2 regions of the Streptomyces sp. MGP-BFMKR1 genome follow, and region 1 is predicted to be linked to the other one. Evidence: riboswitches for the same ligand, from Rfam matches in the RefSeq annotation. Region 1 holds a riboswitch; the other holds the start of a gene.

Region 1 (14,872 bases):
GGCCCCGCTCGGGTTGCAGAAGCAGGGAGACGCCCAGGCCGCCCCGGAACGTACGCGCCCGCACCACGCAGGGGAGGCCGTCGTCCGCGCTGGTCAGCCGCACACCCGTGGGGCGAACCAACAGTTGGCACGGACCAGTCGAGGTGCCGACTGGTACGGGTACCTCGCCCCAGGGCGTGATGGCGGACGCACCCTGCACGGTGGCGTCAACAACGTTGTCGAAGCCGAGGAAGCGCGCCACGAACTCAGAAGCGGGACGCTGCCAGACCTCCAGCGGCGTGCCTACCTGAGCGATCCGCCCGTCCCGCATGACCACCACCCGGTCGGCGAGGGCGAACGCCTCGCCCTGGTCGTGGGTGACCGCCAGCACCGTCATACCTAGTTGGCGGAACATCTGACGCAGTTCGACCACGAGTCGTTCGCGCAGGCTCCGGTCGAGCTGGCCCAGCGGCTCGTCCAGCATCAACAGCTTCGGACGGGGGGCGAGCGCACGTGCCAGCGCCACGCGCTGCTGTTCACCCCCGGACAGTGCGGCGATGGCCCGTCGCTGCGCGCCCGGAAGGCCCACCAGATCGAGGAGTTCGGCCACGGTACGGTCAGCCTCTCCGCGCCCGGCCCTCCTCATCCGCAGGCCGAAGGCCACGTTGCCCGCCACGTCGCGTTGAGGGAACAACTGGTGGTCCTGGAACATGAGGCCGACGCCCCTACGGTGCGCAGGCACCCCGGCCTGGTCTCGGCCTGCCAGCCAGACCTGCCCGGCATCCGCAGCCTGGAGGCCGGCTACCACCCGCAACAGGGTGGATTTGCCGCTACCACTGGGCCCCAGCACGCAGACGGTCTGCCGCTCGGTGACGTCGAGGCTCACCGCGTCCAGCGCGACGCGATCGCGGAAGCGCACCGTGACGCCATCCAACCGCAGCAAGCTCTCACCGGGCTCGCCCTGTTGCCCCCGCGCACCCTGGGCACCGCGCGCGCCCTCGACGGTGCCCCGTGCTCCGTGCCCCGTGCCCCGTGCCCCGTCGCCTGACGCCCCGGCGCCCCGTGCTCCGTCGCTCCGCGCCCCGTCCCCGCGCCACCGCCCCGTGCGGGACGGCCGCTCCGCCGCGCCGGCCCGCTCCGTGCCGCCAGGCGCGGCATCGCCCGGTGCCGGCCTGTCAGGCTGTCCTCCCCCGCTGTTCTCGGCCTGCCTCTTGCTCGGCAACGTCATCTAGAACTCTCCCGAACGGTTGGTACGGAGCCGCTCAAGCGCCAACAGCGCAGCCGCGCAGACCACCATCAAGATGGTGCTCAAGGCCATGGCTTGCCCGTAGTTGAGCTCTCCTGCACGCCCCAGGAAACGGGCGACGGCCACCGGCAGGGTGGGGTTGTCGGGTCGGGCGATGAATACGGTCGCCCCGAACTCGCCAAGCGACACGGCGAACGCGAAACCCGCTGCGATCATCAAGGCCCGCCGGACCAGGGGAAGGTCGACCTCCCGCCACGCACGGAGCGGTGACGCCCCCAGTACGGTCGCTGCCTCGCGCAGCCGGTCATCCACCGCACGGAGCACCGGCAGCATCGTGCGGACGACGAACGGCACCCCGACCAGGGCCTGCGCCAGGGGCACCAGGAACCACGAGGCCCGCAAGTCCAGCGGCGGCTCATCCAAGGTGATCAGGAACCCGAACCCCACCGTGACGGCCGAGGTGCCGAGGGGCAGCATCAGCAACGCGTCGAAACCCCGTACCAGCCGCCCCGTACGCGTGGGCCCCTCACCGCGCGGCCCCCTCACGGTGAGCGCGGCGGCGGCCAGCCCGCCGACGACGAGGGCGATGACGGTCGCGACCGCCGCGTACTGAAGCGAGTTCCACAAGGCGTCCAACGGGGCCACGATGAAGGTCCCGCCGCTCTCCTCCGCCGAGGCCAGCACCTCGTAGAAGGCGAACCCGTAGCCGTCGGGGCCGGAGAATGACCGCTCCACCAGCACCGCCAGCGGCAGCAGGATCAGCAGCGCGATCACGGTGAGCACACCAGCCAGGAGTGCCCACTGTCCGGCTCCTCGCGGTCGGTGGGCCGTGTGCGAGGCGTCCACCAGCCGCAGCGCGCTCTCCCGTCGCCGCACCGTCCACGCGTGTACGGCCAGCAGCGAGGCGACCGCGGCGAACTGGGTGAGCGTGAGCACGGCGGCGGTCGGCAGGTCCAGAAGCTGTGCCGTTTGTCGATAGATCTCCACTTCCAACGTTGCGTAGCGCGGCCCGCCGAGAATCTGGACAGCGCCGAAGGACGTGAAGGTGAAGAGGAAGACCATGAGCGCCGCGCCGGCCACGGCGGGACCGAGAGCGGGTAGCGTCACCCGGCGCCAGGCGGCGAACCGACCGGCTCCCAGAACACGTGCCGCCTCCTCCTGCCGCGGGTCGAGCTGCGCCCACAGCCCGCCGACGGTGCGGACCACCACGGCGTAGTTGAAGAAGACATGGGCGAGCAGAATTGCCCAGACCGTGGTGTCCAGTCGAACGCCCCACAGTTCGTCGAGAAGGCCACCTCGTCCCAGCAGCGCGAGGAAGGCCGATCCCGCGACCACGGTGGGCAGCACGAAGGGCACCGTCACGACGGCCCGCAGCACCTGCTTGCCCGGGAAGTCGAGGCGCGCGAACACGTAGGCGCCGGGCAACGCGAGGGCCAGGGTCAGCCCCGTTGAGGCGGCTGCCTGCCACACGGTGAACCACAGCACGTTCAGCACGTCGGGATCGCCGAGCACCTCACCGATGCGAGCGAACTGCCAGCCACCGTCGGCGTGGAGCCCGCGGGCGGTGATCGCGGCGACCGGGTAGCCGAAGAACAGCGCGAAGAACCCGAGCGGCACGGCCATCAGGCCCAGGCGCAGTCCCACGACACGCCAACCCCTCGGCGCCCGCCGGCCGCGCCCCGTGCCCCGTGCTCCGTCTCCGCCCGCCCCGTGCCGTACGAGGCGCTGCGCACTCTGGGCCGCCGGGGCGCTGGCTCCGTGCCCCGTGCCCCGTGCCTGCGCCCCGTCGGGCCCGGCACTCGGCGATTCCGCCCCGTGCGCCGCGTCGGGGCGCGAATGGTCGCTCACTTCACGACGAGCGAAGTCCACGACTTGATCCACTGCTCGCGGTTCTCGGTGATCTTCTCCGGTGCGACGGTGGCCGGCTTGGTGATCCGCTCGCCGTACTTGGTGAAGATCTCCGGCAGCTTCGCATCCCGCCGCACCGGGTTGACGTACATCTTGACCGGTACGTCCTCCTGGAAGGTCTTGCTCAACATGAAGTCCAGCAGGGCCTTGCCGCCCTTGCTGTTCTTCGCGCCGTCGAGCAACCCGGCGAACTCGATCTGCCGGAAGCAGGTGCCGGTGGCCACACCCGTCGGGCCCTCCTTGGGCTGCGGCTTGACGCCGACCACCTCGGCCGACGGACTGGAGGCGTACGAGACGACGAGGGGCTTGTCGCCCTTGCCCGAACCGCCGCCGGAGCCCGAGAACCGGTCGTTGTACGCCTGTTCCCAGCCGTCCACGACCTCGACCCCGTTGTCCTTCAGCTTCTTCCAGTAGTCCTGCCAGCCGTCGTCCCCGTACGCGCCGACCGTTCCAAGCAGGAAGCCCAACCCGGGCGACGAGGTGGCAGCGTTCTCGGTGACCAGGAGGTTCTTGTACTGCGGCTTGACCAGGTCGTCGAAGGTCTGCGGCGGCGCGAGCTTCTTGTCCGCGAAGTACTTCCGGTCGTAGTTGACGCAGATATCGCCGGTGTCCACCGGGGTGACGCGGTGCTTCGCGGCATCCAGTTGCAGCTCCGCCGGCACCTGGTCCAGGTCCTTGGCGCGGTACGGGGCGAAGACGCCCTCGTCGAGCGCGCGGGAGAGCAGCGTGTTGTCGATACCGAAGAAGACGTCGCCCTGCGGGTTCCCCTTCGACAGGATGGCCTGGTTCACCGCCGCTCCGGCGTCCGCACCGCGCGCGACCTTGACCTTGTAGCCGGTCTGCTTGGTGAACTCGTCAAGCACCGACTTCGAGACCACGAAGGAGTCGTGCGAGACGACCGTGACCGTCTTGGAGTCCGCTCCGTTGTCGGACTCGCCGCACGCTGCGAGTGTCGTGGCACCCAGTGTGCCGAGCAGGGCCGTGCCCACGGCACGCCGAAGGTAGCTGTTCATCAGTGCGTCTGACTCCCTACGCCGGTATGACCCGGATCAGGTCCGAGGGTCTGCGGCCCCTGCGGTGCCGCACTCTCAGCGCGTAGCGCTCCCCTGTCGGAAATGTGCGTTTGTTCGACTCAACGGTATCGCGGCACAGTATCAGCGCCTCGCCCGCCCAAGATCGCGCCGGCCCCGCGCCACGCGCACCGTCCCACCTCACGGGCCACGGCCACGGCGCGGAACGTCGGCTCACGGCCCAGCGGGGCACGGGGCACGGGGCACGGGGCACGCCAACCATGACGCACCGCGGAACACCGGCACGTACGGAAGCGGGCTCGACGCGACGCGCTCCCCGCACCCCGTTAGCGCTCGGAGGCCGCCAACTGCCCGCACGCACCGTCGATCTCTTGGCCCCGAGTATCCCGAACGGTCACGGGCACACCATGCGCCTCAAGCCCCGCGACGAACGCGCGCTCGTCCTCGGGGCGCGACGCGGTCCACTTCGATCCGGGCGTGGGGTTGAGCGGAATGAGGTTGACGTGCACCCGGCGTCCGCGCAGCAGCTTGCCCAGCAGATCGGCCCGCCAGGCCTGGTCGTTGATGTCCTTGATGAGGGCGTACTCGATGGACACCCGGCGACCGGACTTCTCCGCGTACTCCCACGCGGCGTCCAGGACCTCGCGGACCTTCCAGCGGGTGTTGACCGGCACCAGGGTGTCGCGCAGCTCGTCGTCCGGCGCGTGCAGCGACACGGCCAGGCGGCACTTCAAGCCCTCGTCGGCGAACCGCAGCATCGCTGGCACTAGGCCCACCGTGGAGACGGTGATGCCGCGCTGGGAAATACCCAGTCCGTCCGGCTCCGGGTCGGTCAGCCGTCGGATGGCGCCGACAACCCGCTTGTAGTTGGCGAGCGGCTCGCCCATGCCCATGAAAACGATGTTCGACAACCGCGCGGGGCCACCCGGCACCTCGCCGTCACGCAGAGCACGCATGCCGTCGACGATCTGGTGCACGATCTCCGCGGTGGAGAGGTTGCGGTCCAACCCCGCCTGGCCCGTGGCGCAGAAGGGGCAGTTCATGCCGCAGCCGGCCTGCGACGAGATACACATCGTGACCCGGTCCGGGTAGCGCATCAGCACCGACTCGACCAGGGTCCCGTCGTGCAGGCGCCACAGCGTCTTGCGTGTGGTGTCGCCGTCACAACTGATGTGCCTGACGACGTTCATCAGGTCAGGCAGTAGTTCCGCGGCCAGCTTCTCGCGTGCGGTCGCGGGGATGTCCGTCCAGTTCGCCGGGTCGTGCGTGTACCGAGCGAAGTAGTGCCGGGAGATCTGTCCAGCACGGAAGGGCTTCTCACCGATCGCTGCCACGGCCTCACGGCGCTCGGCAGGGGTGAGGTCGGCAAGGTGCCGCGGCGGCTTCTTGGCTCCGCGCGGCGCGACGAAAGTGAGTTCTCCGGGTGCAGGCATGGTTCATCTAGTGTCGCAGACATACGGGCAAGACCTCACCGTCCGCGCACGGCGCCCCCGGGGCAAGCGAAACCGCAGCTCAAGGCGGCTTTCGCGACATCCGGCGCCGCAGCCATCGACGCCTGGCGGCGCTCCGCGCGCCGCCCCGTCAGCTCATCCACGGCAGACCACTGCGCAAGCGACGACGCTCCGCCGGCAACCGCGCCCACACGACAGAGACGCATCGGTGCCCCGACCGGCCGCACGCTCCGTCCACCGTGTCGTTCCGCCACTGCGTCCGTACCCCTCGGCCGCACCAGCGACCTCGCGCCAGGTGACGCGCTCCGTGCACCGCGCACCGTGCTCCGTGCCCCGTGCTCCGCCCACCGCTCGAACCGCGCCGCCCCAGCGCCCCGCCGATGCCGTCGCTCCATGCCCCACGCCCCGTGCCCCGGCTCCGCGCCACGCACCATCCCCCCACCAGGCAGCCCCACGCACACCCCAGCAACCCGCCACACCACACCCGCGCACCACGCATCGCGCACGCAGCCACCTCCCCCCGCTCCATCGGAGAAACCGCGGCCCAGCGCCCCGTACCCCGCCCCCGAGAAAGCGCCGGACGTCGCCTGCGCGCCCCCTCACACACCACGAGCCGCCGCGCCCACGGTGCTCGTGGGCGGGCGGCTCGTTGTCGGCCGTGGGCTTCTCAGCCCGCGCCGACGAACATCACCAGCAGCAGCCAGGCCACGGGCGCCGTCGGAAGCAGCGAGTCGAGACGGTCCATGATCCCGCCGTGTCCCGGCAGCAGCGTTCCCATGTCCTTGATCCCGAGGTCCCGCTTGATCATGGACTCGCCCAGGTCACCCAGGGTGGCGCTGACGGCAACGGCGAGGCCGAGGATGAGCCCCTGCCACCAGGCACCGTCCTCGATCAGGAAGTGCATGCACAGCGCGCCTGCCACCATGGCGAAGGCCACGGCGCCCAGCAGTCCCTCACGCGTCTTGCCGGGGCTGATGCGCGGGGCGAGCTTGTGCCTGCCGAACTTCCAGCCCACGGCGTACGCCCCGGTGTCGCTGACCACGGTCAGGATCAGGAACGTGAGAACCCGCTGCGGCCCGTCGTCGTCCGCGGCGAGCATGAGGGCGACGAACGTCGCGAGGAACGGCACGTAGAACGCCGCGAAGACGCCCGCCGTGACGTCCCGGAGGTAGTTGTCCGGCGGCTCCGTCATCCGCCACAGGAGCACCGCGAGCGCCGTGAGCGCCATGGCGATCCAGGCACCCTGTGCGCCACGCAGGTACCCGGACACGACCATGGCCGCGCCGCCCACCGCCAGCGGTACGAGCGGTGCGCGGATCTCCTTGCGCTCGGCGAGCCGCGAGGTCAGCTCCCACAGGCCGACGACGACGGCGACCGTTATGACGCCGACGAAGAGGACCTTCTGCACGAAGAGCGAGACGACGATGATGGCGCCCAGCCCGAGGCCGACCCCTATCGCGGCGCGCAGGTCACGCCCTGCCCGCTTCTTCTGCGGCGCGGATGGCACGGCCGGGTGCTCCCTGGGCGTCGTGCCCGCGTCGCCCCGTGCGGACTCGTGAGCGGGCTCCGAGCCGGGCTGGGGCGACGGGGCTGGCGGTTCCTGCTCGTCGCGGAACAGGGGGCCACTCAACCGAGCGGCCCCCTGGTCGTCCTGGTCTCCGCCTCTGTCGGGCACGATGGGCATGGGCCGAGTCTGCGCCGCATGCTCCGCCGCGCGCAGGGGACCCGCCGATGTCGAAGGCATTGCCCCACGAAGCGAGGGAGCCGATCCCTGGTCGGTCGAGCCCCGGTAGCCGGTACGGGGCGGAGCCCCCCAGGATGAGTCGTTCATCAGACCTCGAGCAGCTCGGCTTCCTTGTGCTTGAGCAGCTCGTCCACCTGCGCGACGTACTTCGCGGTGGTGTCGTCGAGCTCCTTCTCCGCGCGGCGCCCCTCGTCCTCACCCGTCTCGCCGTCCTTGACGAGCTTGTCGATGGTCTCCTTGGCCTTGCGGCGAACGCTGCGGATGGAGATCTTGGCGTCCTCGGCCTTGGTCTTGGCGACCTTGATGTACTCCTTGCGGCGGTCCTCCGTGAGCTGGGGGAACACCACCCGGATGATGCTTCCGTCGTTGCTCGGGTTGACGCCCAGGTCCGAGTCGCGGATGGCCTGCTCGATGTTGCGCAGCGCGCTCTTGTCGAACGGCGTGACAACCGCCATCCGCGGCTCCGGCACCGAGAACGACGCCAACTGGTTGATCGGCGTCAGCGCCCCGTAGTAGTCCGCCACGATCTTGTTGAACATCGCCGGGTGCGCACGGCCGGTGCGGATCGCGGCGAAGTCCTCCTTGGCGACCACGACGGCCTTCTCCATCTTCTCCTCGGCCTCGAGGAGGATCTCTTCGATCACCACTTGCTCCTGGTGTTATCAGTAAGCAGAGCCTCGCCCCTGCGTGCGTCTTCTCCTGCACGGTGTCCGACCGGCAGGCCGTTGTCCATCCCCGCGCCGAGCACTTCCGACGGCCGGGAGTTGCCGCCCGTATGGCATCACGGGCGACCCTGCGAAGGCGGTACGGACCGTCAGTTCCGGTCACCCTGGCCGCTGACGAGCGTGCCGATCTTCTCACCCTTCACCGCGCGCGCGATGTTGCCCTCGGCGAGCAGCTCGAAGACGAGGATCGGCAGGCTGTTGTCGCGGCACAGCGTGATCGCCGTGGCATCGGCGACCTTGAGGTCCTGGGTGATGACCTCGGCGTAGCCCAGCGCGTCGAACTTGACCGCGTCCGGGTTGCGCTTGGGGTCCGAGTCGTAGACCCCGTCCACGCCGTTCTTGCCCATCAACAGCGCCTCGGCGTCGATCTCCAGGGCGCGCTGGGCCGCGGTGGTGTCGGTGGAGAAGTACGGCATGCCCATGCCGGCGCCGAAGATCACGACGCGCCCCTTCTCCAGGTGTCGCACCGCACGGAGCGGGATGTACGGCTCCGCCACCTGCCCCATGGTGATGGCGGTCTGGACTCGGGAGTCGATGCCCTCCTTCTCCAGGAAGTCCTGGAGAGCGAGGCAGTTCATGACGGTTCCGAGCATGCCCATGTAGTCCGAGCGGGCGCGGTCCATGCCGCGCTGCTGTAGTTCGGCTCCGCGGAAGAAGTTGCCGCCGCCGATGACGATGGCGATCTCGGCACCGTCACGGACGACGGCGGCCACCTCGCGGGCGATCTTGTGCACGACGTCTGGATCGACGCCGAGTCCGCCGCCACCGGCGAATGCCTCGCCGGACAGCTTCAGCAGGAACCGGCGGCGCTTGGCACCGTCAGTTTTCGGGTCGGCCTGGTCGTCCAGATTCATGGGAGATCTCCTCGTGCACATACGAAGGAGGCCACTGCCGGGATGGTCCTTGATCGACCTCTACGGCAATGGCCTCCTCGTCACATCTGCGGCCAACCGGTGGACGGCTGGCTGCGTACGACCCTATCGGGGCCGCTGGTCATTCGCTGCCCTGCTTCAGTCCTGAGCCGGGCTGAATTCCGGGAACGACTCAGACGCCGACGCGGAAGCGGGCGAAGCGCTTGAGCGAGACGCCGGCCTCGTCCAGGATCTTCTTGACGGACTTCTTGTTGTCCTTGGCGAACGGCTGGTCGAGCAGCACGTTCTCCTTGAAGAAGCCGGTGACGCGGCCCTCGACGATCTTCGGCAGGGCGGCCTCGGGCTTGCCCTCCTCGCGCGCGGTCGCCTCGGCGACGCGACGCTCGTTCTCGACGGTCTCGGCCGAGATCTCCTCGCGGGTGAGGAACTTCGGCGAGAACGCGGCGATGTGCTGCGCGACGTCCTTGGCGACCTCGGCGTTCTCCTGGTCCAGCTCGACGAGCACGCCCACCTGGGGCGGCAGGTCCGGGCTGGTGCGGTGCATGTACGCCGCGACGTAGCCCCCGGAGAACTGGGCGAACCGGTCGAGGACGATCTTCTCGCCGAGCGTGGCGTTGGCCTCGTCCACGTACGCCTGCACGGTCTTGCCGGCCTCGATCTCGGAGGCGAGCAGCGCGGCGATGTCGGCCGGAGCGGTCTTGGCGACGTGCGCGGCGATCGTGTCGGCCACGGCGACGAACTTGTCACCCTTGGCGACGAAGTCCGTCTCGCACTTGAGCTCGACCAGGACGCCGGAGCTCTTGTCGTCGGCGATCAGCGAGACGACGGCGCCGTTGGTGGCGTTGCGGCTCTCGCGCTTGGCCACGCCCTTCTGGCCCTTGACGCGCAGGATCTCGACGGCCTTGTCGACGCTGCCCTCGGCCTCGTCCAACGCCTTCTTGCAGTCCATCATGCCGGCGCCGGTGAGCTCGCGGAGCTTCTTGACGTCAGCGGCGGTGAAGTTCGCCATGGTCTGTGAATCTCTTCTCGAAAGGTCTCGAAAGGTCTCGAAAGATCTGTGATCTTACGGGTGGACGGCGGGGCGTCGCGTCGCGCAACGCCCCGCCGTCACCAACCGTGACGCTGCGACGGAGCGGAGTGGGACCGATCCGTCACGGCGTTCGTCAGGCCTGCTCGGCGTCCGCAGCCGGAGCCTCGGGGGCGGCCTCAGCGGCAGCGGCCTCGGGGGCGGCAACCTCGGCGGCAGCGGCCTCGGCAGGCTTCTCGGCCTCTTCGGCCTTCTTGGCCGTGTCGCCCTCGAGCAGGTCGCGCTCCCACTCGGCGAGCGGCTCGCCAGCCGCCTTGTCGGCCTTCACGTCGCCGGTGGCCGCACCGGAGCGGGCGATGAGGCCCTCGGCGACGGCGTCGGCGATGACGCGGGTGAGCAGCGTGACGGAGCGGATCGCGTCGTCGTTGCCGGGGATCTTGTAGTCGACCTCGTCGGGGTCGCAGTTGGTGTCGAGGATCGCGACGACCGGGATGCGGAGCTTGCGCGCCTCGCCGACGGCGATGTGCTCCTTCTTGGTGTCCACGATCCAGACGGCGCTCGGCACCTTCTGCATCTCGCGGATACCACCGAGGGTCTTCTCCAGCTTGGCCTTCTCGCGCGAGAGGACCAGGAGCTCCTTCTTGGTGAGGCCGGAGGCGGCCACATCCTCGAAGTCGATGAGCTCAAGCTCCTTGAGGCGCTGGAGGCGCTTGTAGACGGTCGAGAAGTTGGTGAGCATGCCGCCCAGCCAGCGCTGGTTGACGTAGGGCATGCCGACGCGGGTCGCCTGCTCGGCGATGGCCTCCTGCGCCTGCTTCTTCGTGCCGACGAACATGATGGAGCCGCCGTGCGCGACGGTCTCCTTGACGAACTCGTAGGCGCGGTCGATGTACGACAGCGACTGGAGCAGGTCGATGATGTAGATGCCGTTGCGCTCGGTGAAGATGAAGCGCTTCATCTTCGGGTTCCAACGGCGGGTCTGGTGACCGAAGTGGACGCCGCTCTCCAGCAGCTCCCGCATCGTGACGACGGCCATGGCCGTACTCCTTGGATACTCGGTTACCGCGGCGGCCGGGCGGCCGTCGCGCCTGACACCCCGAACGCGCCTGCCACGGAAGGAGACCTTCCGAAGACCGAGGGACGCGGCCACCGGGCTGCCCGAGAGGGACTGATGCGCCGATGGCGGGGCGTGCGAAGTCGACCCGGTCGCCCGGATCGCCATGTGAAGTGTACGGGACCGGTGCGCCGGCGGGTGACGGCGTTATCCACAACCCGTGAGTAATCCACCGAAGGTCGTCATGATCCCCGCAGACCGGTGATTTACGGCACGGTCGTCGCATGTCTTACACACCCAAACCCCGCCAAGCCCTGAGCACGGTCCGACGCGCATGGCGCCGGTTGCGCCCCGGCCGAGTGATCGCCGCCCCGAGGCGCTCTCCGTCGCCGCCACGCACAAGCGGAGTCGGCGCGCGGGGTGCTCCCTTGGTCCGCTGGCTCGCGGCGGGCGCGACCGCGATCGGCCTCGCCCTCACGGCCTGTGCCGTGGCGCTGTACGCAGACGCCCGCGCGAGCGAGCGAGGCGACTGGCCCGACACGGAGAACGCCGCTTCGGCCCCCTCGCGAGTACGAGTCGCCGCACAGGCCCGCACCGGTGAGCGCGCACCTGCGTTGGACGACCCGGATTCGCCTGCCACCATCCGGCTTCCCACCACCCCGGCCCACGTGCCCCCCGCCCCGTCGGCCGCCCCGCGCCAAGCCCCGTCGCCGGCCAGCGCCTCGGAAACACCCACCGGGCGCCTCGGCGCTGCGACCGGCCCCTTCCTCCCGCCGGTCCCACTCCTGGGTACGTCGCCGCGCGCTGCGAAGCCGGCCCCGTCCGCTCCCTTACGGCCCCCGACGGCCCGACAGCCCCGCCCCGTAGCGGACCGTGCCTGGCCGGTGGACGGAGCTGTGGGGGCGCTGCGACCCACGGTGCTCCGCGGCTGGGAGCCGCCTCCCGAGCCGTGGGCCGCCGGGCACCGCGGGGTGGACCTCGCGGCACGCGCCGGGCAGCCGGTGCGGGCTGCCGCATCGGGTCGCGTGACGTTCGCGGGCCGGGTCGCCGGGCGAGGAGTGCTCGCCATCGCGGTGTCCGACAGCGGCAGCCCACCGTTGCGCACGACGTACGAGCCGGTGCGGGCCCTGGTGGCCAAGGGCGACGTGGTGGCGGCGGGGCAGGTGGTGGGCGTGATGGAGGACGGGCCGTTCCACTGCCAGCCCGGGTGCCTGCACTGGGGACTGCGCCGCGGAGATCACTATCTGGACCCGCTGTCGCTGATGCCGCCCACCATGCTGCGCGGCGGCCCCTCTCGGCTACTGCCCACGATCGGCGTCCCGGCGGCTCCGGCCGCCCCCAGGGCTCGGGCCGCCTCGGGCCACCCACAGACTTTCCAGTCCCCGGAGCAGGCCGGCCCACACCGGCACCAACCGATCCGGTACGGCTCGACGCGGGGCCTGGCCCGTTGCGCTTGCCCGCGTGTCCAGCGCGAAGAGAGCGGAGGAACCCGCGCTCGTCGGTTCTGCCACAACACCCGCCCCGTCGCCCCACCGAAACCACGGCGCAGCCGTCCTCGCGCCGCGGCCATGGTGCCGGCGGAATGGGCGCATGTTCTGGTCGTGACCGCCGTGGCCGCCTGGGCGCGGCTACGCCTGGGGCGTCGAGCGGCGGCTCAGCCGCACACTCCGCGCAAGGCCGTGGCAACGGCGGCGTCCGTGATACGTCCGGGGTCCTCCGCGGCGCCCAGTTCGATGCGTCGGACGGCCGCGTCGACCACGCCCTGCAACAGCATCGCGGTCAGCCTGGGCTCCTCGTGACCGAGCGCGCCCAGCGCCTCGACCACCATGGCGATCAGCCCACCGTGCGCGGCCCGGATCTTCTCCCGCGCCCCCGCGTCCAGCTCCCCCGCGGAGATCGCCACCACGGCCCGGTGGCGTCGGTCGCCCACCAGCGCCAACTGTTGTCGGACGTACGCCTCGATCTTGGCCTCGGCGGTGTCGGCTCGCTCCATGGCGGCCTCGACCTCGGCCGCCCACACGGGGAAGTCCACGGCACACAGCTCTTCGACCACGGCGGCCCGCGACCGGAAATACTCATAGACCGACGACCTGGCGAGCCCCGTCCGCTCCGCGAGGGCGGGGAACGTCAGCGCGTCGGTACCGCCTTCAGACAGCAAGGTACGGGCGGCGTCCAGCAGGGCGCCGCGCTGCATCGTCCGGTGCTCGGCCACCGAGGCCGCTCGAATCCTGGGCACTCCTCCACTTTACGTACGTGCGCCACGCACCACGACGGAGGAGGGACGATTCAGCGCCCGACGTCGGCCAGTTTCGCACGCAACTGGAGCACGGACTTCGTGTGAATCTGACTGACACGGCCCTCCGTGACGCCGAGTACCTGCCCAATTTCAGCCAGTGTGAGGCCCTCGTAGTAGTAGAGCGTCACCACGGTCTTCTCCCGCTCCGGCAGGGTGTTGATGGCGCGCGCGAGCAGTCGTCGTAGCTCTCGGTCCTCGGCGACCTCCACGGGGTCGTCAGCGGCCTGGTCCTCCAGCGTGTCGCCGAGGGTGAGTCGATCGCTGCCCTCTCCCCCGACGTGCAGCAACTCCTCCAGAGCCACCACGTTGGCCAGGGACAACTGGCTGAAAACGCCATGCAGTTCTTCGAGGCCGATCCCCATCTCGGCGGCGACCTCCACTTCCGAGGGCGTGCGGCGCAGGGCGGCCTCCAGCGTGGCGTACGCGCGCTCCACCGCCCGGGCCTTCTGTCGTACCGAGCGGGGAATCCAGTCCAGGGCCCGCAGTTCGTCGATCATGGCACCGCGGATGCGGGTGATGGCGTAGGTCTCGAACTTGATGGCCCGCTCGGGGTCGAACTTCTCGATGGCGTCGATGAGGCCGAAGACTCCGGACGACACGAAGTCCGCCTGCTCGACGTTGGCCGGCAGCCCCACGCTGACGCGGCCAGCCACGTACTTCACCAGCGGCGAGTAGTGCAGGATCAACTGTTCCCGCAGCCTCTCGTCCCCGGTGGCCTTGTAGGAGCGCCACAGTTCTTCGAGGGATGAGGGCGCGGGTGGCCGGACAGCGCCGCGGGCAGCGGGCGGCACCGTCGCGCGTTCAGACCCGGAGGTGTGCTGGGGCATGCGTCGCCTTGAGCCGTTCTGCCGTGACGTGGGTCAGGACGTGTGCCCGCGTCGGAATCCTTGTGAGCGTAGCGTGACTGATACGTCGCAGTGTGCGAGCGACAGGGGCTATGCGATGCGCAGATTCGTTCCGTTCTCCGCACCCCGGAGTTACGGTCGCCAGCGCGGACGGCGACCGCAATGCCGGCTCTACAACGGCGTATACGGTCATCTCCCACACCCTTTCACCCAATTGCCGCAAATCAAGAACCGCCTCGCCGCGAGCTTTTCCCCTGTTGTTCCGGGCGGGCCAACTCCCAACGCTCACCGGTTCGTTGGACGAAACCGAGGGAGAGCAATTCGTAGAGCCTGGTCAACGTTTCGTCGTGGCTCATCCCCGCGTCCCGGGCCACTGCCCGGGTGTCACTCGTGCCGCGGGCGGGCAGCGCTTCCAGCACCTGGGCGGCTGCGGCCTCCAGCAGGTCCCGCCCCACGACGGGGCCTTGTCGGCTTGGCGCGAGGTCCCCGATGCTGCCGACCAGCTCGACCACTTCGTCGGCGTCGCTCACCAGCAGCGCCTCCCCGCGCAACAACTCGTGCACGCCGGCGGAGAGTGCGCTGGTCACGGGGCCGGGCACGCCCATCGCGCACCGTCCCAGCCGCTGCGCCCACCGGGCGGTGACCAGGGACCCGCTGCGGTACTGGGCCTCGACGACGACCGTGCCGCGGGTGA
Region 2 (14,872 bases), 4.6 Mb from region 1:
ACCCGCGCCGATCAGCGGCACCGATCCGAGGACGACGCCGAGCACGACGCCGAGGAAGCCGGTGAAGGCCAGCAGTCTCCAGCGCAGTCGCGCCTTGTGCTGCAACAGCACCTCGCCGAGCAGCCACAGGGCGACGATGCCGAACGCACAGTAGAGGACCGCCATGCCCATGTACGCCCCTCTCATCCGGCCGCCGGTGCGCGGCCGTCACCGCGGTCAGGGCCGTTGGTGCAGCCCCAGGTTCTCGTAGATTTCCAACGTCGCCGTGGAGTGGTTCAGGGTGATGAAGTGCAGCCCGGGGATCTCCTCGGCCATCAACCGCGCGCACAGTTCGGTGGCGTAGTCGATTCCGATTGAGCGTACAGCCGCCGGATCGTCCTTGACCGCCAGGATGCGCGAGGCGAGTTCGGGCGGGAACGCGGCGTTGCTCAACTGCGCGAACCGCTCGATCTGGCGGACGTTGGTGACCGGCATGATCTCCGGAATGATCGGCGTGGGGCAACCGGCCGCCGCGACCCGGTCCCGCAGGCGCAGGTAGTCCTCCGGGTAGAAGAACATCTGGGTGATCGCGAAGTCGGCGCCCGCGCGGCACTTGTTGATGAAGTGCCGGATGTCGGTCTCCCAGTCCTCGGAGCGCGGGTGCATCTCCGGGAAGGCCGCGACGCCGACGCAGAAGTCGCCGGACTCCTTGATCAGCTCGACGAGTTCGGCGGCGTACGAGACGCCCTCGGGGTGGCGCACCCACTCGCCCATCGGGTCGCCTGGCGGGTCGCCGCGGACCGCCAGCATGTTGCGGATGCCCGCGTCGGCGTACTGGCCGATGACGTTGCGCAACTCGGTCAGCGAGTGGTTCACGGCCGTGAGGTGGGCGACCGGGGTGAGGGTGGTGTCGGTGGCGATCCGCTCGGTGGCGCGGACGGTGCCCTCGCGCGAGGAGCCGCCCGCGCCGTACGTCACGGACACGAAGGTGGGAGCGACGGCCTCAATGCGGCGAATGGCATTCCACAGGGTCCGCTCGCCCTTCTCCGTCTTCGGGGCCGCGAACTCGAACGAATACGACTGTTCACCGGATGCGAGGAGTTCGCGCACCGTGCGGGCGTGATCGGTCCGGGTGGATGCTGTGCCAAGGGCCATACCAGCAGGTTATCGAGCCGCGCCCGAGGCCCCCAACCATCCGCTGCGTTATGCCCGAATAGCGCGGATCGCTCCAGGGTTTTCGGACACCGGCCCGGTCGCGGGCGGGCCGCTCCGGGCGGCTACGCCGCGCGCTCCCGCACCCGCTTGGCCAGGTGGGCGGTGGCCTCGGCCGGGTCCGTGGCCTCGGTGATGGCGCGCACCACCACGACCCGGCGGGCCCCGGCGTCCAGGACCTCGTCCAGGTTGCCGGCGTCGATGCCGCCGATGGCGAACCACGGACGGTCGGAGTCGAGCGACGCCGCGTACCGCACGAGGTCGAGCCCGGGGGCGTGCCGGCCCGGCTTGGTCGGGGTCGGCCAGCAGGGGCCGGTGCAGTAGTAGTCCACGCCGGGCTCGACGGAGGCGGCACGGGCCTCGGCCTCCGCGTGGGTCGACCGCCCGATCAGCACCTCGTCGCCGAGGATGGCGCGGGCGGCGGGCACCGGCAGGTCGCCCTGGCCCAGGTGCAGCACGTGGGCTCCCGGCTGGTGGGCGCCACGGGTGGCGAAGGCGACGTCCGCGCGGTCGTTGACGGCCAGCAGCGCGCCGTGCCTGCGGCACGCCTCGGCGAAGACGGCGAGGTGGTCGAGTTCCTCGGCCGCCTCCATGCCCTTGTCGCGCAACTGCACGATGTCCACGCCGGCGGCGAGCACCGCGTCCAGGAACTCCGGCAGGTCTCCCTGGCGCTTGCGGGCGTCGGTGCACAGGTACAGCCGGGCGTCGGCGAGTTGCTCGCGCGCGGCGGCTGCGGTGACTGCGGCGGCCATGGGATGGCCTCCCCCCAGATCAGCGGCGTACGGGCCGGGCGCGGGGTCGCCGGCCCGGCCCGTACGCCGGACGGTTACGTGCTGTGGGCACTACGAAACGGATCGCGAAGCGGGTCGCGCGGGATCGCGCGTGCCCGGGCGCCGTGGGCCGGTGGCCCGCGACGGCGCCCCGGCACCGCGTGTCCGCCCTACACCGCGAGCGCCTGCGCCCGGCGCTTCACCTCCGTGCCGCGGTTCTCGCGGAGCGCCTGCGCTGGGGTGCCGGGGAGTGTCGGGTCCGCAGTGAACAGCCACTCCAGCATCTCTTCGTCGGTGAAGCCGTCGTCCCGCAGCAGCGTCAGGGTGCCTACCAGGCCCTTGACGATGCGGCCGTCGCCGATGAACTCGGCTGGCACGTGGAGCGCCCGGTTCTCGCCACGGCGCACCGCGATCAACTGGCCCTCCTTGACCAACTGCCGCACCCGGGTTACCTCGACGTCGAGCAGTTCGGCGATGTCGGGGAGGGTGAGCCAGGCAGGGACGAGAGCATCGGTCTTTGCGTCAATCTCGGTCACGGGACAAGCCTGCCATCTGGGACTGACACTCGGTAGCCGAAAGCGGCCGGCTTTCTCCCCCTCACGCCCCTCCCACCCGCTCTGACCAGCGGGTTTACGCTGAGAAGCGATCCGTGACGGCCACCGGACGACACCGCCGTCGGACCCCCCTCCGACCGGGTCGCGGCCGGCGCGGGTGCCCGTCCGCCGCGCCGCGTACGCGCCAGGCGACCACCCCGCCCGGCCCGTGCGGCAGCCGCCCGCGGGGCGCGGCGGGCCCCGCGCGGCGCGCCCGGAAGCCCCGGCCGTCGTCGCCGCCGCCCCGCCGTGGCCCGCGCGTCAGCGGACGGCGGACTTGAGCGGCACCGACGGGTCGGCCGCGCGGGCCTCGTCCAGATGGGCGCCCTGCTCGATCAGCTTGCGGCCCTGCGTCAGGTCACGCGGGCGGCCCACCGCCAACAGGGCGATCAGGGCACCGTCGCGCAACCAGCACACGCTCCAGGCGGCACTCGTCGGGTCGCCGCGCCAGACCATCGCGTCCGCGGCCGTGTGGTGCCCGGCGTACTGCACGAACCGGCCGAACTGCTCGGACCAGAAGTACGGCACCGGGTCGTAGACCGGCCCCGTGAAGTGCGCGGCGTCGCCGCCGACGATGTGGGCCGCGACCGTGCGCGGGCCCTGGAGCGCGTTGTCCCAGTGGTGCACGAGCAGCCGCTGGCCGTAGCGGGCCGAGGGGAAGGAGACGCAGTCGCCGACCGCGTACACGTCAGGGGCCGAGGTGCGCAGCGCGCCGTCGGCCCGCACGGAGCCGTCGGGCCCGAGGGCGATGCCCGAGTCCGCCAGCCAGCCCGTCGCGGGCCTGGCCCCGATGCCGACCACCACGGCGGCGGCCGGCAGCCGGGTGCCGTCGGCGAGCGAGACGGCCCCCGGCTCCACCGCCGCGACCCGCGCCCCGGTGCGCAGCACGGCCCCGCTGTCCGCGTACCAGCCGACCATGTGCGCCGCCACCTCGGCCGGCAGCGCGCCCGCCAGCGGGCGGTCCGCGGCCTCGACGACCGTGACCGCGCAGCCCGCCTCGCGGGCTGCGGTCGCGAACTCGGCGCCGATCCAGCCGGCCCCGACGACCACGATGTCGTGCTGGCCGGCGAGCACCGGTTGCAGCCGCTCCGCGTCGTCCAGGGTGCGCAGCAGGTGCACCCCGGGCACGCCCTCGCTGCCGGGCAGCGCGATCGGCTCGGCGCCGGTGGCGATCACGAGGTGCGCGTACGGCACCGGGCCCGCGTCGGTGTGCACGAGGCGCTCGGCCGGTCGCACGCCGGACACCCGGCGCCCGAGGTGCAGGTCGATGCCGAGCGCGGCGAAGTCCACGTCGAAGGCCGACCCCTCGGCCTTGCCGAGCAGCACCGCCTTGGACAGCGGCGGCCGGTCGTAGGGCTGGTGGGGCTCGGCCCCGAGCAGCGTGATGGTGCCGGGCCAACCCTGTTCACGCAGGGCGACCGCGGTCTGTACCCCGGCCATGCCGGCCCCGACGATCACGACCCTGCGGTCGTCGCCGCTCGGGCCACCGGTCACGGCGCGGCCCAGGCCGCCGTTGCGTGTCTCCTCGGTGTCCTCGCTCACGCGATCACTGTAGGACGACGCGTGTCGCGGGCCGCAGCGCCGTGCGGGGAGATCTCCGACACAAGGTCACCCGCCGTGACACCGCGCGCCCGCGTCCCGGGCCCGGGTCGGTGGCCTGACCACGGATGCCGGCCCCGCTCCGTTTCGGGGCCGCGGGGGGCGTACTAGGGTGGCGGGTGCACACCACTCGCGGGAGCCCGGACGCACCGGGCTGAGAGGGGGGCTGGCGGCCCCCGACCGTACGAACCTGATCCGGGTCATTCCGGCGAAGGGAGGGGCTGGACGCCCATGCACGCGTCTGCCGAAGACGGGGCCACCGCGACCGCGCCCCCGCACCACGACGACCCACACCGTCCCCCGCTCGGGGCGCGCCCCGACGCCGCGCGCCCCGACGACCCGGCCGTGGCCACGCGGCGGCCCACACCGGACGGCGCGGCGGCCACGACCGGCGCCACGCCCCGCGCGGACGGCCCGCCGCCCACCACCGCCGCGCCCGCGCCCGGCAGCGTCGCCGAGCACCGGCCCGACGGGGCCGGGGCCGCGGCCTCCGACGTCCGGTGTGACGTGCTGGTCATCGGCGGCGGCATCATCGGCCTGGTCACCGCGTGGCGCGCCGCCCAGCGCGGGCTGCGCACCGTGCTGGCCGACCCGGCGCCCGGTGGCGGGGCCGCCCAGGTCGCGGCGGGCATGCTGGCCGCCGTCACCGAGACGCACTTCGGCGAGGAGACGCTGCTCGGCCTGAACCTGGCGTCGGCGCGCCGCTACCCCGACTTCGCCGCCGAGCTGACGGAGGCGAGCGGCCAGCCCACCGGCTACCGCGCCTGCGGCACCCTCGCCGTCGCGCTCGACAGCGACGACCGCGCCCAGCTCCGCGACCTGCACGCCCTCCAGCAGCGCTGCGGGCTCGACGCGCGGTGGCTGACCGGGCGCGAGTGCCGGCGCCTGGAGCCGCTGCTCGCGCCCGGCGTGCGCGGTGGCGTATGGGTCGAGGGCGACCACCAGATCGACCCCCGGCTGCTCGCCGCCGCCCTGCTGACCGCCTGCCGGCGCGCCGGGGTCACCTTCCGGCACTCCTGGGCGCGGCGGCTGACGCTGGCCGGCGCCGGGGACACCCGGGAGGCCGCGGAGCACGCCGACGGCCGGCGCGCGACCGGTGCCGTGCTGGCCGACGGCGCCCGGGTCGCCGCGGGTCAGGTGGTCCTCGCGGGCGGCAGCCTCAGCGGCCGGCTCGCCGGGTTGCCCGCCGACGTGGTGCCGCCGGTGCGGCCGGTCAAGGGGCAGTTGCTGCGGCTGCGGGTGCCGGCCCCGCTGGCCGCCGCGGGCCCGTTCCTGTCCCGCACCGTACGGGCCGTGGTGCGCGGCGGGCAGATCTACCTGGTGCCCCGGGCGAACGGCGAGCTGATCGTCGGGGCGACCACCGAGGAACTCGGCTGGGACACCACCGTCACCGCGGGCGGCCTGTACGAGCTGCTGCGGGACGCCCACGAGGTGCTGCCGGGCGTCACGGAGCTGGAGCTCGTCGAGACGCTGGCCGGGCTGCGCCCCGGCTCGCCCGACAACGCGCCGCTGCTCGGCCCGAGCCGACTGCCCGGCCTGGTCCTGGCCACCGGCCACCACCGCAACGGCGTGCTGCTCACCCCGGTGACCGGCGACGTCCTGGCCGACGTGCTGACCACCGGCGAACTGCCCCCACACGCCCGCCCGTTCACGCCCCTGCGCTTCTCACCAGCACCAGCACCCGCACCCGCATCAGCACCGGCGCCAGCGACCGCGCCGGCACGCGCGACGGCCAACGGCGCCCGCACGCCGCCGCCGTACGACACGTCACGGCCGTACGACACGTCACCGCCGTACGACACGTCACCGGTCGCGCCCGCCGGGCCCGCGCCGGTCCCGGCGTCCGACCGGCCCGCCCCGGCCACTCGGCCGACCGACGCACCCCAGGAGCCGTAAGCCATGACCGTCTCCCCTCCCGTCACCCTCACCGTCTCCGTCAACGGCGAGCCCCGGCAGGTGCCGGACGGCACCACGCTCGACCAGCTCGTCGCCACGCTCACCACCGCGCCGGGCGGCGTCGCCGCCGCCGTCAACGAGGCGGTCGTCCCGCGCGGGCAGTGGCCCGCCACCGCGCTGTCCGCCGAGGACCGCGTCGAGGTGCTCACCGCCGTACAGGGAGGCTGATCCGTCCCTCATGTCCCACCCCGCACTCGACCACCACCACTCCCCCGGCACCCCGTCCGACCCGCCCGTGGGCGCGGACGGGGCGCCCGCGCCCGGCTTCCTGCCCAGCGCGGACCCGCTGACCATCGGTGACCGGGAGTTCGCCTCCCGGCTGATCATGGGCACCGGCGGCGCGCCCAGCCTGGAGATCCTGGAGCGCGCGCTCATCGCCTCCGGCACCCAGCTCACGACCGTCGCCATGCGCCGTCTCAACCCGCGCGTGCAGGGCTCGGTCCTGTCCGTACTCGACCGGCTCGGCATCCAGGTGCTGCCGAACACCGCGGGCTGCTTCACCGCGGGCGAGGCCGTGCTCACCGCCCGGCTGGCGCGCGAGGCGCTGGGCACGGACTGGGTCAAGCTGGAGGTGGTGGCCGACGAGCGCACGCTGTTGCCGGACCCCATCGAGCTGCTTGACGCGGCCGAGACGCTGGTGGACGACGGGTTCACGGTGCTGCCGTACACCAACGACGACCCGGTGCTCGCGCAGAAGCTGGAGGACGTCGGCTGCGCGGCGATCATGCCACTCGGCTCCCCCATCGGCTCCGGGCTCGGCATCCGCAACCCGCACAACTTCCAGCTCATCGCCGAGCGGGCGCGGGTGCCGGTCATCCTCGACGCCGGTGCCGGCACCGCGTCCGACGTCGCGCTCGCGATGGAGCTGGGCTGCGCCGCGGTCATGCTCGCCTCGGCCGTGACGCGCGCGCAGGAGCCCGAGCTGATGGCCGAGGCGATGCGGTACGCGGTCTCGGCGGGCCGTCTCGCCAGCCGCGCGGGCCGCATCCCGCGCCGGCACTTCGCGCTGGCCTCCTCGCCCGAGGAGGGCAGGGCGCACCTCGACCCGGAGCGGCCCGCGTTCGAATAGCCACACCCAAGGGGCGCCGGCGGCGGCCCGGGGCCGGCCGGTCGCGCGGGGGGCCGGCCGGCGGCCCGGGCAGGCGGGGCGGCCGGCCGCAGGACCGGGTGGGCGGTTCGCACGGGAGTGCCACCCTCCGGTCACCGTTCGGCTTCAGTCGCGGCCGGCGCCACCGCTGGTGAGTCCGGGTGTCGGGCACGGCTCGTAGACTCCTCTGTCGTGGATACGACCCTGCAGGACCCGCTCGTCGGGCAGGTACTCGACGGCCGCTACCGGATCGAGGCGCGGATCGCCATCGGCGGTATGGCGACGGTCTACCGGGCCGTCGACACCCGACTCGACCGCGTGCTCGCGCTCAAGGTGATGCACCCGACGCTGGCCACCGACGACGCGTTCGTCGAACGGTTCATCCGCGAGGCCAAGTCCGTGGCCCGGCTCGACCACCCCAACGTGGTGGGCGTGTTCGACCAGGGCACGGACGGCACGTACGTCTACCTCGCGATGGAGTACGTGGCCGGCTGCACGCTGCGCGACGTGCTGCGCGAGCGCGGGGCGCTGCAGCCGCGCATCGCCCTGGACGTGGCGGAGCCGGTGCTCGCCGCGCTGGGCGCGGCCCACCTGGCCGGCCTCGTGCACCGCGACATGAAGCCGGAGAACGTGCTGATCGGCGACGACGGCCGGGTCAAGGTCGCCGACTTCGGGCTGGTGCGGACGGTGGACGCGGCGACCAACACCTCCACCGGCGCCGTCCTCGGCACCGTCTCCTACCTGGCGCCCGAGCAGATCGAGCACGGCACGGCCGACACCAGGGCGGACGTGTACGCCTGCGGCGTGGTCCTGTACGAGATGCTCACCGGCGCGAAGCCGCACACCGGCACCACCCCGGCCCAGGTGCTCTACCAGCAGTTGCACGAGGACGTCCCGGCGCCCTCGCGCAGCGTGCCGGGGCTCGCGCCCGCGCTGGACGACCTGGTGGCCGAGGCGACCGCCCGCGACCCCGAGCAACGCCCGGCCGGCGCCGTGGAACTCCTCGGCCGGCTGCGCACCGCCCGCTCGGGCCTGACCGACGCGCAGCTCGACGTGGCCCCGCCGCGGGCCAAGGCCGGCACGCTCGGCGCCCCGGTGCCGCGCTCCGGCAGCGGCCCCGACGACCGTACGAGCGTGATCCCACGGGTCGCCGCGGCGCGCGCCTCGGCCACCCGGCGGCAGCCGGCGCCGAGCCCCGCGGCCGGTGGCGCGGCGGCGGAGGACGAGCTGAACCGCACCAGCGTGCTGCGCCCGCGGCTGCTGGCCGAGCGCCCCGTCAACGACGACCCGCCACCGCAGCCCGTCCGCCGGCGCCCCGGCGGGCTGCGCATGCCGCGCCGTCCGGTGCTCACCGCGGTGACGGCGCTGCTGCTGGTCTTCGGCGTCGGGCTCGGCATCTGGTACATCAACTCCGGCCAGTTCACGCACGTGCCCGCCGTGCTGAGCATGAAGCAGGCCGAGGCCGAGAAGAAGGTCCGGGACGCGGGGCTCGACGTCAAGATCAAGCACGGCTTCAGCGACGTCGTGGAGAAGGGCCGGGTGATCTCCACCCACCCCGAGAGCAACGCCCGCATCCGCAACACCGGAACGGTCACGCTCACGGTCTCACGCGGCACGGAGATGGCCGAGGTGCCGAACGTGGCGGGCATGTCGCTGCGGGACGCCAAGAAGAAGATCGAGGATGCCGGGCTCAGTCTCGGCAAGGTGACCAAGCGGTTCAGCGAGGAGACCCCGCGGGGCGACGTGCTGGGCTCCGAGCCGGCGGCCGGTACGGAGCGGCGCCCGGACTCGGCCGTGGCGGTCACCGTGAGCAAGGGCGCCCCCATCGACCTGCCGGACGTCGTCGGCGACGCGCTCGACGACGCCGAGAGCGAGCTGCGGGACGCCGGCCTCGACGTGAGGATCGCCGAGCCGGTCTTCTCGGACGAGGACAAGGACACCGTCGCGCTGCAGAACCCGCCCGAGGGGTCGCGCGTGGCCGAGGGCGACACGATCACCCTGACGCCGTCCAAGGGCAAGGAGATGATCGAGGTACCGCACGTCGAGGGCAACCACCTGGACGACGCCAAGCGGAAGCTGGAGGACGCGGGCTTCAAGGTCGGCGTCAACCGCTTCTTCTTCGGCGACACGGTCTTCGACCAGTCGGTCGACGGCGGCGACGAGGCGCCGAAGGGCAGCAAGATCACCCTGCGGGTGCGCTGACCCGACGCCGCCGCGCCCGCCCTCGGGCGTGCTGGCCCCCGTCGCGCCGGGGGGCCAGCCCGCCCGGGGCGGCGGGGGTGGCCGACGCCACCCGGGCCGGCGCTCCGGACGGGGTGGCCGGCTGGCACCCTTGGTGCGTGAGCACGTCTGCCATCCGCACCCGCAACCCCATCGGCGGCCACGTACCCGTGGCCGGAGGGCTCGCCTCCGTCGGTCTGTCCTACGCCCGCGACCTCGGCGCCGAGAGTCTCCAGGTCTTCGTCGCCAACCCGCGCGGCTGGGCCACGCCGGCCGGCAACCCGCGCCAGGACGAGGAGTTCCGCGCGGCCTGCGCGGCGGAGTCGCTGCCGGCGTACGTGCACGCGCCGTACCTCATCAACTTCGGCTCGCACACCGAGGCGACGGCCGAGAAGTCCGTGGAGTCGCTACGGCACTCGCTGCGCCGGGGCCGGGCCATCGGCGCGCTCGGGGTGGTTGTGCACACCGGTTCGGCCACCGGCGGCCGGCCCCGCGCGACCGCGCTCGCGCAGGTCAGGGAGCGGCTGCTGCCCCTGCTCGACGAGCTGACGCACGACGACGACCCCTGGCTGCTCCTTGAGCCGACCGCGGGGCAGGGCGCGTCGCTGTGCGCGCTCGCCGAGGACCTGGGCCCCTACTTCGACGTGCTCGACCGGCATCCGCGGCTCGGCGTGTGTCTGGACACCTGCCACGCGTTCGCCGCCGGGCACGACATGGCCGCCGCCGGGGGCACCAAGGCGCTCCTCGACGAACTGGTCGCGGTGGTGGGCGAGGGGCGACTGAGACTGATCCACGCCAACGACTCCAAGGACGTCGTCGGCGCCCACAAGGACCGGCACGCCAACATCGGCGCCGGCCACATCGGGGCGGACGCCTTCGGCGAGCTGTTCACGCACCCGGCCACGGCCGGCGTGCCGCTGGTGATCGAGACCCCTGGCGGCAAGGAGGGGCACGCCGCGGACGTGGCCCGGCTCAAGGAGTTGCGCGCGGCCTGACGGCGCCCGCCGGGGCGGGCCGTCGCGGGGCACCGACTAGAGCTCGGGACCGTCGCCCGGCTCCTCCTGGTAGGAGTAGCGCTGCTCGCGCCAGGGGTCGCCGAGGTTGTGATATCCCCGCTCTTCCCAGAAGCCGCGACGGTCGGCGGTCATGTACTCCACGCCGCGCACCCATTTCGGGCCTTTCCACGCGTAGAGCTGGGGAACGATGAGGCGGACCGGAAATCCGTGCTCCGCCGTCAGCGGTTCGCCGCCCTTGTGCGTGGCGAAAATCGTCCGCTCGGCCGCGAAATCCGCGAGTCGCAGATTCGAGCTGAACCCGTATTCCGCCCACACCATCACATGGGTGACGTCTTCGGCCGGCGGGGCGAGTTCGAGGAACAATCGGGCAGGCACGCCGCCCCACTCCGCGCCCAACATGCTGAACTTCGTCACGCAGTGCAGATCGGCCACGACCGTGGAGTAGGGAAGGGCCGCGAATTCCTCGTGCGTCCAGCAGTGCTTGTCCCCGTCGGCCGTCGCGCCGAATACCCGGAACTCCCAGCGGTCGGGTCGGAACCTGGGCACCGGGCCGTAGTGGGTGACCGGCCAGCCCCGTTGTAGCCGTTGCCCCGGAGGTAGCTGTCCCTGCTCCCCTTCGCGGCTTTCCGGCTGACCCATGCCTCCATGGTGTCAGACCTTCGGGGGTGGTCGTGACCAGCGGCTCTGCTATTCGGGCAACTCATACTAAGCATGCACTTACTGGACGGTGTCGCCGGCGCGGTGCGAGGATGCGCGCGAACTCACGTTCCCGCTTGGATTGGAAGGAGTCTCTGCGATGCAGGGCGACCCCGAGGTCATCGAATTCCTCAACGAGCAGCTCACCGGTGAGCTCACCGCGATCAACCAGTACTTCCTGCACGCGAAAATGCAGGAGAACTTCGGTTGGACCAAGCTCGCGAAGTACACCCGGCACGAGTCGTTCGACGAGATGAAGCACGCCGAGGTGCTGACCGACCGGATTCTGTTCCTGGAGGGCCTACCCAACTACCAGCGGCTGTTCCACGTCCGGGTGGGGCAGACGGTGACCGAGATGTTCCAGGCGGACCGGCAGGTCGAGGTGGAGGCGATCGATCGCCTGCGGCGCGGTATCGAGGTCATGCGGGCCAAGGGCGACATCACGTCGGCGAACATCTTCGAGAGCATCCTCGAAGACGAGGAACACCACATCGACTACCTGGACACCCAGCTCGAGCTGATCGAGAAACTGGGCGAGCCGCTGTACCTCGCGCAACTCATCGAGCAGCCCGACAGCTGATCCCGTATTCGCCGGAGCGGTACCCGTACGCGCGGAAGACCACGCGGGGCGTGGCGTCAGGCGGCCTCGGCGGTGGACAGCGACGCGGGAGCGGCCGGCTGTTCGGCGGCCAGCGCGGCGGTGGCACCGTCCGGACCGAGTCGGTCGAGGACCGCGCGCCGGGGGCAGCCCGCCCCCCGCCCCAGGAGCGCCTGGATGCGGCGTACGCACGAGCCGCAGTCGGTGCCCGCCTTGCTGGCGGAGGCTATCTGGCGAGGGGTGCACGCGCCGCTTTCCGCATGCTCCCGTACCTGCTGCTCGGTGATGCCGAAGCATGAGCAGACGTACACGCGGTCACCCCCGTACGGGATTGATAGGGAAACCTCATCACCATTGATCGCTGAGGTTACCCTTACCTTACCCGGCACCCCACGGGGATAACAGTCGGGGTCACAGCAGTGGGGCGCGGATCACAGATCCGCGCCCCACACGCCGTTTCAGGCCCCGTCCGTCACTGGTGCCGGTACATCTCCGCGACCAGGAACGCCAGGTCAAGCGACTGGCTGCGGTTGAGTCGCGGGTCGCACGCCGTCTCGTAGCGCTGGTGCAGGTCGTCCACGAAGATCTCGTCGCCGCCGCCCACGCACTCGGTGACGTCGTCGCCGGTCAGCTCGACGTGGATGCCGCCCGGGTGGGTGCCCAGGCCCTTGTGGACCTCGAAGAAGCCCTTGACCTCGTCCAGGACGTCGTCGAAGCGCCGCGTCTTGTGGCCGGAGGCCGCCTCGAAGGTGTTGCCGTGCATCGGGTCGCAGACCCAGGCGACCTGCGCGCCGGAGGCGGTGACCTTCTCGACCAGCGTGGGCAGCTTGTCGCGGACCTTGTCCGCGCCCATTCGGGTGATGAAGGTGAGCCGCCCCGGCTCGCGGTTCGGGTCGAGCCGCTCGATCAGGGTGAGGGCGTCCTCGGCCGTGGTGGTGGGGCCGAGCTTCACCCCGATCGGGTTGCGGATCTTGGAGGCGAACTCGATGTGGGCGCCGTCGAGCTGCCGCGTGCGCTCGCCGATCCACACCATGTGCCCGGAGACGTCGTACAGGTCGCCGGTGCGCGAGTCGACGCGGGTCAGCGCCGACTCGTAGTCGAGCACCAGGGCCTCGTGCGAGGCGAAGAACTCGACGGTCTTGAACTCCTCCGGGTCCACGCCGCAGGCGTTCATGAAGTTCAGCGCGCGGTCGATCTCGCGCGCCAGCGCCTCGTAACGCTGCCCGGACGGGGACGACTTCACGAAGTCCTGGTTCCAGGCGTGCACCTGGCGCAGGTCGGCGTACCCGCCGGTGGTGAAGGCGCGCACCAGGTTCAGCGTGGCGGCCGACGCGTGGTACATCCGCTTGAGCCGCTGCGGGTCCGGGATGCGGGCGGCCTCGGTGAACTCGAAGCCGTTGACGGAGTCGCCCCGGTAGGTCGGCAGCGTGACGCCGTCGCGGGTCTCGGTCGGCTTGGAGCGCGGCTTGCTGTACTGGCCGGCGATCCGCCCGACCTTGACCACCGGCACCGAGCCGGCGTACGTGAGGACGGCGCCCATCTGCAACAGCGTCTTGAGCTTGTTGCGGATCTGGTCGGCGCCGACGGCGTCGAACGCCTCCGCGCAGTCGCCGCCCTGGAGCAGGAACGCCTCGCCGCGGGCCACCGCGCCCAGCCGGGCACGCAACTGGTCGCACTCGCCGGCGAAGACGAGGGGCGGATAGGACTCGAGCTCCGCGATCACATCGCGCAGAGCCTCGTGGTCCGGCCAGTCAGGCTGCTGCGCCGCGGGCAGGGAGCGCCAGGTGTGTCCACCGGCGTGGGTTTCAGCGTTCACGGTCACGTTGTCAACATTAAGGGGTCTCTCCGGGCGTCCATGCCGCCGCCCACTGGTTGAGACGGTTTCCGACCGGTTCCTGGCTCGATGCCGACACCTTGTTGACCTGCGATGGAGGGCTTCACGACCGGTTGTGGCCCGTCCGCTTCGCGTGCCCCGGGGCGCCGCTGCCCGCACCGCCCAACCCGTGGACGCGGTACGGCCGCGGCCCGTCCCGCTTCGGGTAGGGTGCCGCCCATGCACACGCAGCTCAACCGTTTCTGGTGGTGGACCGCTCACTCGGCGGCCCACTAGCGCGCGTTGTCCTCAACACCACGCGAAGGCCGCCCCGAGGGGCGGCCTTCGCTGCGTGTGCGGGCCGTCCCTCCCCCCGTAGGTCCACCTGACCCGTGGACCCCTCCGGACGGAAGGACCCCATGTCAGAGCAGTCAGACCAGCCAGAGCAGCCAGACCAGTCACAGCAGTCAAGACCGTCACAGAAGTCACAGCCGTCACAGCGAGCCGGGCGGTCACCGCGGGCGGAGTCGACGCCAGCGCCCGGCGGGCCCGAGCGCGCCCAGCCCGACGCCGCCGCGCTCGTCCGCCGCCTCCTCGCCGCCGACTGCCCGCCGTACGCGCTGCTGCGCCGCCGGGCGCCGGGGCACGACGTGGACACCGTCGAGGTCCTGATCGGGCCGGTCACCGAGGTTGACCGGCTCGCCGACATCCCGCTGCCCGAGCCGGGCGCGGACCCCGCGCGGGCGGGGCGGCCGGCGTGGGACGCGCTGGCGCTGGTGCCCTTCCGGCAGATCCGCGAGCGCGGCTTCCAGGCGCACGACGACGGGACCCCGCTGGCGGTGCTGCGGCCCGACGAGGCGTACGCGCTGCCGCTGCCCGCGCTGCTCGCGGCGTTGCCCGCGCACCAGGTGCGGGTGACGGGTGGCGCCTTCGACGTCGACGACGAGGGGTACGCGCGGATCGTGCGGCGCGTCATCGACGAGGAGATCGGCACCGGCGAGGGCGCCAACTTCGTGATCCGGCGCACGTTCGAGGGCGAGATCCCCGGCTTCGCCGCCCGCGACGCGCTCGCGCTCTTCCGCCGCCTGCTGGCCGGCGAGCGCGGCGCGTACTGGACGTACGTGGTGCACACCGGCGAGCGGACGCTGGTGGGCGCCAGCCCCGAGGTGCACGTGCGGATGTCGGGCGAGACCGTCGTGATGAACCCCATCAGCGGCACCTACCGCTACCCCGAGCAGGGCCCGAGCGTCGAGGGCCTGCTCGCGTTCCTGGGCGACCGCAAGGAGGTGGAGGAGTTGTCGATGGTCGTGGACGAGGAGCTGAAGATGATGTG

Evidence for each region. A riboswitch is a leader RNA that binds a small molecule or an ion and turns the genes downstream of it on or off. The one in region 1 is predicted to bind thiamine pyrophosphate.
Region 2: linked by a shared signal. The riboswitch ahead of thiO (glycine oxidase ThiO) and the one ahead of AC3CHW_RS07900 (thiamine ABC transporter substrate-binding protein) in region 1 are both predicted to bind thiamine pyrophosphate.

The regions. Positions count from the first base shown of each region.
Region 1 covers NZ_CM173408.1:2,144,765-2,159,636, forward strand. Annotated here, with positions in the region: gene AC3CHW_RS07890 (ABC transporter ATP-binding protein) at 1-922, opposite strand, end outside; gene AC3CHW_RS07895 (ABC transporter permease) at 1,208-2,848, opposite strand; gene AC3CHW_RS07900 (thiamine ABC transporter substrate-binding protein) at 3,070-4,146, opposite strand; TPP riboswitch at 4,143-4,251, opposite strand; gene rlmN (dual-specificity RNA methyltransferase RlmN) at 4,491-5,597, opposite strand; gene AC3CHW_RS07910 (phosphatidate cytidylyltransferase) at 6,283-7,446, opposite strand; gene frr (ribosome recycling factor) at 7,446-8,003, opposite strand; gene pyrH (UMP kinase) at 8,174-8,938, opposite strand; gene tsf (translation elongation factor Ts) at 9,129-9,965, opposite strand; gene rpsB (30S ribosomal protein S2) at 10,120-11,019, opposite strand; partial or broken gene AC3CHW_RS07935 (M23 family metallopeptidase) at 11,679-12,422, shown strand; gene AC3CHW_RS07940 (TetR/AcrR family transcriptional regulator) at 12,692-13,249, opposite strand; gene whiG (RNA polymerase sigma factor WhiG) at 13,324-14,160, opposite strand; gene dprA (DNA-processing protein DprA) at 14,403-14,872, opposite strand, start outside.
Region 2 covers NZ_CM173408.1:6,771,432-6,786,303, reverse strand. Annotated here, with positions in the region: gene AC3CHW_RS27195 (hypothetical protein) at 1-171, opposite strand, end outside; gene metF (methylenetetrahydrofolate reductase [NAD(P)H]) at 217-1,134, opposite strand; gene thiE (thiamine phosphate synthase) at 1,257-1,943, opposite strand; gene AC3CHW_RS27180 (helix-turn-helix domain-containing protein) at 2,132-2,497, opposite strand; gene AC3CHW_RS27175 (NAD(P)/FAD-dependent oxidoreductase) at 2,816-4,048, opposite strand; TPP riboswitch at 4,276-4,387, shown strand; partial or broken gene thiO (glycine oxidase ThiO) at 4,661-5,854, shown strand; gene thiS (sulfur carrier protein ThiS) at 6,053-6,277, shown strand; gene AC3CHW_RS27160 (thiazole synthase) at 6,288-7,178, shown strand; gene pknB (Stk1 family PASTA domain-containing Ser/Thr kinase) at 7,389-9,398, shown strand; gene AC3CHW_RS27150 (deoxyribonuclease IV) at 9,536-10,411, shown strand; gene AC3CHW_RS27145 (sulfite oxidase-like oxidoreductase) at 10,448-11,071, opposite strand; gene bfr (bacterioferritin) at 11,229-11,708, shown strand; gene AC3CHW_RS27135 ((2Fe-2S)-binding protein) at 11,765-12,037, opposite strand; gene AC3CHW_RS27130 (class II 3-deoxy-7-phosphoheptulonate synthase) at 12,199-13,542, opposite strand; gene AC3CHW_RS27125 (chorismate-binding protein) at 13,959-14,872, shown strand, end outside.